3 regions of the Sphingomonas sp. BK069 genome follow, and region 3 is predicted to be linked to each of the others. Evidence: riboswitches for the same ligand, from Rfam matches in the RefSeq annotation. Region 3 holds a riboswitch; each other region holds the start of a gene.
The links. Region 3 has a riboswitch for cobalamin ahead of FHY02_RS20565 (TonB-dependent receptor). Riboswitches for the same ligand answer to the same signal wherever they lie in the genome.
Positions count from the first base shown of each region.

Region 1: another riboswitch for cobalamin. It lies ahead of FHY02_RS19035 (TonB-dependent receptor domain-containing protein); the one in region 3 lies ahead of FHY02_RS20565 (TonB-dependent receptor).
Region 2: another riboswitch for cobalamin. It lies ahead of FHY02_RS08460 (TonB-dependent siderophore receptor); the one in region 3 lies ahead of FHY02_RS20565 (TonB-dependent receptor).

Region 1 is NZ_JACHZH010000008.1:109,037-112,240, reverse strand. It holds gene FHY02_RS19035 (TonB-dependent receptor domain-containing protein) at 1-1,200, opposite strand, end outside; cobalamin riboswitch at 1,312-1,509, opposite strand; gene FHY02_RS19030 ((deoxy)nucleoside triphosphate pyrophosphohydrolase) at 1,508-1,921, opposite strand; gene FHY02_RS19025 (Flp family type IVb pilin) at 1,967-2,158, shown strand; gene FHY02_RS19020 (Flp family type IVb pilin) at 2,309-2,476, shown strand; gene FHY02_RS19015 (acetyl-CoA carboxylase carboxyltransferase subunit alpha) at 2,688-3,204, opposite strand, start outside.
Region 2 is NZ_JACHZH010000001.1:1,774,053-1,777,256, reverse strand. It holds gene FHY02_RS08465 (TonB-dependent siderophore receptor) at 1-1,431, opposite strand, end outside; cobalamin riboswitch at 1,593-1,800, shown strand; gene FHY02_RS08460 (TonB-dependent siderophore receptor) at 1,901-3,204, shown strand, end outside.
Region 3 is NZ_JACHZH010000011.1:24,794-27,997, forward strand. It holds gene FHY02_RS20560 (ATP-binding protein) at 1-351, shown strand, start outside; cobalamin riboswitch at 754-993, shown strand; gene FHY02_RS20565 (TonB-dependent receptor) at 1,160-3,202, shown strand.

The sequences.
Region 1 (3,204 bases), on a different contig from region 3:
GCCGAAGCGGTCATGGTCGTCGTGGCGCACGCCACCGGTCGCGGTGACTCCCTCGATCGGGGTGAGCGCGAGCTGGCCATAGAGGCTGAACAGCCGCGCCCGCCCGCGATCGGTGCTACCATAGCCGCGCGTGTAGAGCCGCGAGATCTCGCGCTCGGCGCCGAAGGTCGCGCGCACGACCGCACCGAGGTCGGCAACGCCCTGATACTCGATCCGGTGGTTCTGCCCCTGCGAGCGGTACGTCTCGCGCGGCGTCAGATCACGGTCGTAGCTGGTGCGCGCGATATCGGTCCGCGCATAGCCCAGCCGGTTGTGCAGCGCGCCGTCGAACAGCGCGACGTTGACGCCGCCGTAGCCGATCCACTGCTCGGCGTCGCTGTACTCGCGCGTGTCGTTGAAGGTGTAGTTCGGCGCCGGGAAGCCGTCGAACTCGGTGCGACCATTGGCATAGAAGCCGCGCAGGTCGACCGAGACGTTGCTCGCCAGCGTCGCCGTGACACTGGCGTTGCCGCCATAGTGTCGAAAGCCGTCGCGCTCGCTGCCGCGCGCGTAGGACGAGATGCCGTCGGTGGTGTAATAGCCGCCACCCAGGCTCGCTGCGATCGCGCCGGCACGACCCGAGACATTGGCGAAGGCCTGGCCAGTGCCCATCGAACCGCCCTCGGCCCGCGCGTTGACGCTCAGCCGGTCGGTCGGCTGGCGAGTGATCATGTTGACCACGCCGCCGATCGCCTGGCTGCCCCACAGCACCGAGGAGGCGCCGCGCAGCACCTCGACCCGCGCTATATTGCCAACCAGCAGCTCGCCGAAATTGAAGCCGCCCCCGGGTGCGGACGGGTCGTTGATCTTCACGCCGTCGATCAGTGCCGCCGTCTGGTCGCTCTCGGCGCCGCGGATGAACACCGAGGTGACGCCGCCGACGCCGCCGGTGCGCGCCACCGCGATCCCGGGGGTCTGTCGCAGCAGATCGGCGAGCACCACCGTCTGGCGCCGCTCGATCGTCGCGGTGTCGAGCACGGTCACCGCCTGCGCCACGGTGTCGGCCGGCGTCGCGGCGCGCGCGGCGGTGACGATCACGTCGTCGCCCGCGCGGGTCGCCTGCTCGAGCGCCTCGGTCGATTGCGCGCTCTGCGCGTGCGCTGCTGGCGCGAGCAGCAACAGTGGCAACGCGGTCGCGATGCGGCGATAGGCTATGGTCACGTCTTCCCCCACACGGTCGCGGGCGGACGCGCGGCCCCGTGCCGCGGCACTGCCGCCCGATCGTCGTCACGCGAGGACAAGACCTCGATCGCCCGGCACACCCCGTCCGCGCGAAGGACAACCGCGACGGGCAGGTCTCCTGGCTCCCGGGTCAGTGCCCCGGCTCCGGCCTTCCCGGACCATCGGTCCAGTGGCACGCGCGGGAGAGGGCTCGCCGGTCACAGTTGCGGGGGCAGCGCCGGATCGCAGCCAAGCTACCGGCTTCCCTCTTACTTCCCCTCGCGGGGAACCTGTCGCGTCGGCGCCCCTAGGCCAGCGCGTCGCCGCGGGCAAGCGACTCGCGCAGCGCGGCGAGCAGCGGCACGTCGACCGGGGGCATCGACAGCGCGGCGAGCGCGGCGGGCACGTCCCAGCGCAGCGCCGCCGCGGCGAGCGGGCACGGCTCACCCGACCAGGCGCGCGCGACGTAGAGCAGCATCACCAGCGGACGCGCGCCGGGCGCGGCATCGGCGGCGAAGGACAGCGGCGCGAGCGCCGTGGGCGACACCGCGATGGCGAGCTCCTCGGCGAGCTCGCGCACCAGCGCGTCCACGGGCGCCTCGCCCGGCTCGACCTTGCCGCCCGGAAACTCCCACAAGCCGCCGTGCCGCTTGTCGACCGGACGCTGCTGCATCAGGCAGCGTCCTGCCGGGTCGATCAGCGCCGCGGCGACCACCAGCATCGTCATCGAACCGATCCTTAACCATCCATGCGCTACGATCGCGCCATGGCACGCCCTCGCACCCGACGCCCGCTCTTCTCGCGACTCGGCCGCGACGACCGCGGCGCGACGGCGGTGGAATATGCCCTCATCCTCGCCGCCGTCGCGCTGACGATCGCCGCGGGGCTCGGCCGCGTCTCCACCGCGCTGAGTGACGTCCTCACCACCGTGTCGACCAACCTTCTCGTCGGCCGCTGAGACAAGACCTCAACTAACCTGCCGGAAATTCTGAAATCATAGGAACAGGCTTAAGTGTTTATCAACCGTGCCGCAGCTACACCGGACATCGCTGGAGCCTCAGAGGCTCATCGGCCGGGTAACTGAAGCCAATTTGTCTCGGAGATCGACATGCAGAAGATTCGCGCTTTCCTGAAGAACAACAAGGCCGCCACCGCGATCGAGTACGGCCTGATCGCCGCGCTGGTCGCCGTCGCCGCCATCAGTGCGATGAAGGGCCTGGGCAACCAGCTGAACAACACCTTCAGCACCACGACGAGCAAGATGGCCAACGCGTAATCCGCTGGTCCATCATTGTATGAAGGGCGGCGGGACCTCGGTCCCGTCGCCTTTTTCTTGTTCGATCCGCGGGCGCCGTGATCCTGCTGCTGCGACTACCCTCGAGTCAGTGACGCGCACAGCCTCACACCGGAGTCACCCTGACGTCGTTTCAGGATGACGGAGCAGGTTGCAGGCGAAGCCTTTTTTCTCCCTGATCGGGCGCCAAGCCTCAGCTCAGCCGGCCCATACGCAGGAATTTGTCGCGCCGATCCTGGCGCAGCGCCCCCGGCGTCAGCGGCGTCAGCTCGGCGAGCGCGCGCTCGATCGAATCACCCAGCGCGCGGATCGCGCCCGCGGGGTCGCGGTGCGCGCCGCCGAGCGGCTCGGGGACGATCGAGTCGATCACGCCCAATCCCTTCAGATCTTGCGCGGTGACCTTCATCGCCTCGGCGGCATCGGGGGCGCGATCGGCGGTGCGCCACAGGATCGAGGCGCACCCTTCCGGCGAGATCACCGAGTAGACCGCATGCTCGAACATCAGCACGCGGTTGCCGCTGGCGAGCGCGATCGCGCCGCCCGAGCCGCCCTCGCCGACGATCGACGCGACCAGCGGCACGCCGAGCGCGAGACACGCCTCGGTCGAGCGCGCAATCGCCTCGGCCTGGCCGCGCTCCTCCGCCTGGATGCCAGGGAAGGCACCCGAGGTGTCAACCAGCGTCACCACCGGCAGCCCGAACCGATCTGCC
Region 2 (3,204 bases), on a different contig from region 3:
CCAGCGCACGCCGCCGTTCAGCTCGACGAAGCGGCCGAGCTCGAGCGTGTCGAAGGCGTAGACGGCGAGGTTGCGCGTCTCGCCGCGCGCCTGCGCGGTGACGGTGCGGTGAAGCGGCCCGCGCCACGTCGTGTCCGGGTTCGCGATCGACAGCACTGGCAGCGGCGTCACCGCCGAACCGTCGGGATTGCGCAACAGCGAGGCGGTCGTGATCGCGTAATCCTCGATCGCGCCCGAGAAACCGAGATTGAGCGTGTTGCGGATGCCGCCCTCGGCACCCGTCACGACACGCAGGTCGGTCTGGTTATAGAGTAGCTGCGCTTCCTGATCGCGGACCAGTCCGCGCGGCCCCGACGGTCGCCACTCGCCGGGCGCGAGGCCGGCGGGGCAGGCGGCGCCGGTCGGCTGGAGCGCGACCCCGGCGAGGCAGAAGGTACCCTGCGGCGCGCTGGTGACGCCGTTCTGCACGACGTGCTGCCAGCGTGTCAGGTTGCGCACCGACACCGCCTCGCTGACCGCGTGGCGGAAGGTGGCGGTCGCGCGGTCGAGCACTTGGTCCTGCCTGTCGAGGTTGACGATGCCGTAATAGGCCGAGCGGTCCGCACCGGGCAGCAGGCCGCTCGACAGAGCGGTGCGGAAGAAGGGCACGCCGTAGTAAGGCGTGTTGTCGTCCTCCTGGTGGACATAGGCGAGCGTCAGGCTGGTCGGCCCGTCGATCCCGATCGTCACCGCGGGCGCCACGCCCCAGCGTTCGAACTTCTCGACGTCGCGCCCGGGCACGTCGTTGCGGTGATAGGCGGCGTTGAGCCGCACCGCGACGTCGTCGCCGACGCGCTTGTTGGCGTCGATCGCGGCGCGGTAATAATCGTCGGTGCCGATCGAGCCTTGCACGACGGTGAGATCGCGCGGCGTCGGCACCTTCGACACCAGGTTGATCGTGCCGCCGACCGAGCCCGAGCCGTTGAAGACGCTGTTGGCGCCGTTGTAGACCTCGATCTGCTGGAGGTTAAACGGGTCGGTGCGGCTGTACTGGCCGCTGTCGCGCACGCCGTCGACGGTGATGTCGTTGGTGGCGGAATAACCGCGCAGGATGATGTTGTCGCCGTAGCCGCCGCCACCCTCGCCGGCCCCGAAGGTGATGCCGGGGATCGTCTGCAGCGCGTCGCGGAGCGTCTGGAGATTCTGCTTGCGGATCGTCTGGTCGTTGAGGACGGTGACGGTCTGCGGCAGGTCGATCAGCGCCGAGGTCGACTTCGGGCTCTCTAGCTTCGCCGGTTCAGCCGGAGCCCCGTTGACGATGATGTCGTCGCGTCCGTCGGTGCGATCCTGCGCCGCGATCGCCGTGGGCGTGCCGGGATCCGCCGCGGCAGGCGCGGAAGCGATGAACCCGACGCACGAGAGCGCCAGGAAGGTCGGTCCATTTTTCAACATTGTAGCCCCCTGTTACCGAAGCGATATTGCGACCGATTTGCATAGTCAAGGCTAATGAGAATCGTTTGCGTAGTTGAGTACGGGGCTTCAAGGCGAATGGGCGTTCTGCGCGAGATATAAAGCTTTCTTTATATTAGCCTTGACGCGCGGTTTCGTCTCGTCGATGCGACGCAGGTCAAGGTTCTCCGGTCGGTTCGCCGCGCCGGAGCTAAGACGGGAAGCCGGTGCGATGCCGGCGCTGCCCCCGCAACTGTAAGCGGCGAGCAGGTGGTCGCTCCGTGTCACTGGTCGCGCTCGCGCGGCCGGGAAGGCCAGACCATCCGCACCGACCCGCGAGCCAGGAGACCTGCCTCGACGCCATAACGTCCACCGGCGGGGTGCCCGGTCTGGCCGCTCGCATGCCGCGGCCGGGCCTCCCGTCCGCGCGCGCCGGTGTCTGGTCCGCGTGCCCCGTCCTTCATCGGGGTATATGAAGATGATCGACACCTACCGCCCGGCGACGCATGTCGCCGCGCTGCTGCTCGCCACCTGTTCCTCCGGCGCGCTGGCGCAGGACGGCGACCGCGTGCCGCCGCGCGACGACATCCTCGTCGTCGGCCGCGGCGGCGGCGCGCTCGACCGCCCGAGCGCGACCGGCAGCCGCCTCGGTCTGACACCACTCGAGCTTCCCGCCAGCGTCGCGACCGTGGACGGCGACGCGATCCGCGCGCGCGGCGACCTCACGGTGGTCGAGGCGGTGTCGCGCGCGCCCGGCATCACTGCCGCGGCGAATGCCGGGAACGGCAACACCGCGCTCGCCGCGCGCGGCTTCGTCGGCCAGGGTTCGGTGCTGCAACTGGTCGACGGCATCCGGCTCTTCCCGGTCGCCGGCACGATCACCTTCCCGACCGACCCCTGGACCGTCGAGCGGATCGAGGTGCTGACCGGGCCCGCCTCGGTGCTCTACGGCCAGGGCGCGCTCGGCGGCGCGGTCAACGTCGTCTCGCGCGCGCCGAGCGAGAGCGCGCGCGATGACGCCGAGCTGAGCTACGGGGCGCAGGACACATGGCATGTCGCGGCGGGCACGGGCGGTCCGCTCGTCGAACAGCTCGGCTACCGCCTGGACGCGAGCTACCGTCGTTCGGACGGCTGGGTCGACCGCGGCGACAACCACAGCCTCGCGCTGTCGGGCGCGCTGCGCTTCGCGCCGAGCGAACGGCTCACCGTCATGCTGCGCGGCGACTATGGTGACGTCACACCGATGCGCTACTGGGGCACGCCGCTGATCGACGGCCGGCTCGACTCGCGCAACCGGCGCCGCAACTACAACGTCGCCGACGCCGACATCCGCTTCCGCGACGATCGCCAGACGCTCGTCGCCGAATGGAAAGTCAGCGACGCGGTGACGCTCACCAACGCCGCCTATCGGCTTGCCAGCAAGCGCAGCTGGTACGACCTCGAGAGCTACGCCTGGGCGCCGGCGGCCGGTCGGCCGAACGGCGTGATCGAGCGATCGGACAACCTCGGGATCGTCCAGGACATCGCCCAGTACGGCGACCAGGCGAGCGTGAAGCTGAGCGCGCCGCTGGGCGGAGGCTTGGCCAATGACCTGGTGCTCGGCGCCGAGGTCAACCGCGTGAACCTGCGCTACTCGAACAACTTCGCCGTCGCGGATCAGGCGGATGCGGTCGATCCCTTCGACTTTGCCCCTGGCACGCTGGAGGACCGCGCGGCGACGCTGCCGCGCTATCGCACCATCACGACCGAGTGGAGCATCTTCGGCGAGGACCGGCT
Region 3 (3,204 bases):
ATACCGGCCTGCTTGCGTGTCGAGGGCGACCGCCGTCTGCTGGCTCAGGCGCTGTCGAACCTGTTGGAGAACGTGTTGCGCCACACGCCGCCCGGCACCACAGCGACACTGGCTGCAACGGCTACGCAGGATGCGATCGAGGTGGCGCTGGAGGATGACGGCCCAGGCGTTCACCCCGCTGATGCCAAACGCCTGTTTCAGCGTTTCGCGCGCGCCGAGGCGTCACGTACCACTGACGGGCATGGGCTGGGCCTTGCCCTCGTTCGCGCCATCGCCGTTGGTCATGGCGGCAATGCAATTCTGTCCCGATCCGAGCGGGCATTCGGTGTCACCATACGGCTTCCGAGATAGATGGATACGCGCTGGCGTTTGGCGTCAGGGTTCTTGAAATCTGAGTGGACGACGGCTTCTGAGAAGCCGCAGGCTTTCCCATTCGACCATCTCAATCGGGACGGTGAGCGGCGTAAGCCAACGTTAGCTATGAGCGCTGCCTCACCCGAAAGCGGCCGGTCCGCAAACCTGCCAATCTCAGACGTTCGAGGTGCGTCCGGCCGGCGCCACTGGTAAATGGCTGAGAGCGGGAGGGTAGCGGACGGTCCGCTTCTGGTGAATCGGCCCACGAGAGTGCAGATGCAGCGGACGGGTAGCCGCGCCGGCGTTCCTGAGTGCCGCTGCGACGGCGCTCGTCACGCAGAGTTGCGGATCAACCGGGCAAGCGGTACGCGCCTCTTGTCCGACCGGAGGCACCTCCAGTCGGACACCGATCGCGCTGGTGCCCCGAGAGGGGCTTAAAAGGGAACACGGTAAGGGAGGACACCCTCCCCCAGACCGAGGCTGTCCCTGCAACTGTAAGCGGCGAGCGAGACGTACATCGCATTTCCCGTTGGGAGATGCAGCCACTGGATCAACGCCGCAGCGGCCACGATCCGGGAAGGCCGTATGTCGAGCGACGACCCGTGAGCCAGGAGACCTGCCAGCGTCCGGTCGCTCTTGCTTTGGCCCAGGGGATGGCCGGGGCACGGTTCTTCCGTCTGAGCGACGAACGAGCGACGGGGGTCGCATTGGTTCGTGTCGCGGATGCTTGCGTCCGTCTGTCGACGCACGCCGACCGTTTACAGCGGACACCCCCGTCGAGGTCGCTTGGCGTGAGGGGACGAACATGAAGGATACGAGACTACGTGCCGGCTGGCTTGGATGCGCTGTGCTGATTGCAGCGTCCAGTGGGACACCAGCAAGCGCACAAACCGAGGGTACAGGCGCCGCCTCGACGAAGGAGCCAGCTGACGATATCGTTGTATTTGGCCGGGGCGAAGCGAAGATCGGTGTCGCCCACGCGGCGAGCGAGGGCACCGTTGCGGGCGCGGACTTGCTGGTTCGGCCTCTGCTCCGCGTAGCGGAGCTGCTGGAGGCGGTCCCGGGCATGGTCGCCGCTCAGCATTCCGGGAGCGGCAAGGCCAATCAATATTTCCTACGCGGCTTCAACCTCGATCACGGGTCCGATTTCACGACCTACATCGATGGCGTGCAGATGAACCTGCGCACGCACGGTCACGGACAGGGCTATCTCGACCTCAATGGCCTCATTCCCGAGATCGTCGCGCGTGAGGATTTCCGCAAAGGACCATACCGCGCCGATGGTGGCGACTTCGCCTTGGCAGGCGCCGCCTACATGACCACGATTGACGGCTATGCACGGCCCTGGATGTCGATCGAAGGTGGCTCCTATGGCTATGGCCGGATAGCGGCAGGTGGTAGCATCAAGGATATTGGCTCCGGCGAGCTGACGCTGGTGGCACAGGCCAAGATCTATGATGGGCCTTGGCAGGAGCCCGAGCATCTGCGCCACGCATCAGGCTTTGCGAAGTACATCGCGCCTGCCGGCGCCGGTCAGATCGAGGCGTCCTTCAACTCCTACCGTGCGACCTGGCGCCCAACCGAGCAGATCACCGAGAGGATCATCGGGACTGCCTCTTGCAAGGACGTCTTCTGTTCTCCCGATCCGACCGCTCGCGGCGAGACGACGCGGCTCGTCGGCAACATCGCGGTGCGGCAGCCCGATTGGCACGCCAACGTCTATGGCCAGTTCTACGACTGGTCGATGTATTCCAATCCGACCTATACCGATGCCGACGGCACCAGCGCACAGATTCGCCAGTTCGACAAACGCTGGATCATCGGCGCGCGGGGCGAGAAGCGCTGGACGCTTGCGCCGGCCGTCGCCGTGTCGGTCGGGACGGAGGAACGCTACGACCATGTCGGGAGCGTCGGAGTTTATCGTACCAGCGCCCGCGCCTTCCTGTCGTCGCTTGGCCGCTACCATGTCGAGGAGGCGTCTGCCGCGCTATATGGCGATGTGACGGTGACACCGATCACAGGCCTCCGGCTCATCGGTGGGGTTCGCGGGGACTATTACCATTTCGTCGTTCGCGCGCGGGATGAGGCGGCGGTTCTTGCAGGCCAAGGCAGCGGCGATGATGCCATCTTCTCGCCCAAGGCATCGATCGCATACTCTCCGACCGATCAGCTCGAGTTCTACGGTAACTGGGGCCGTGGCTTCCACTCCAATGACGTGCGCGGGGCGGTCAACGTCGAGACGCCGGTGCCAGTGTTGGTGCGCGGAGACGGTCGCGAGATTGGCGCTCGCTGGCAGCTGCCCGGCTTCTCGCTCACCGCGACCTATTGGTGGCTCGATGTCGACAGCGAGTTGCGCTTCGTCGGCGACTCAAACGCAGTCGAACCGACAGGCGCCAGCAAGCGACGGGGCTATGAGCTGGTAGCGTTCTGGCGTCCCACGTCGTGGGTCGCGATCGACGGCAACTATACCGAGAGCAGGTCGCGCTACGATAGTGGCGACCGCATCCCGAACGCTTTTGAAAATGCTGCATCTGCCGGTATCGCGTTGGTCCTAAACCCATGGGAGGCGAGCGTCCGCGTCCGTCATCTCGGCCCCTATCCGCTAATCGAGGACAACAGTGTCCGCGATCGAGGCAGCACGGTCGTCAACCTCCGGGCGGCACGGAAGATCGGACGCTACGAGTTGTACGGCGAGGTGCTGAACATCCTCGACAGCCGCGATAAGGACATCGCGTACTACTACGAGGCCTACATACCTGCCTTCGACTCGGCGGGACCGACAGATGGACGGCTAAGCCGTGTCGTCGAGCCACGAACGCTGCGCTTGGGTGCCAGGGTCAACTTCTGAAC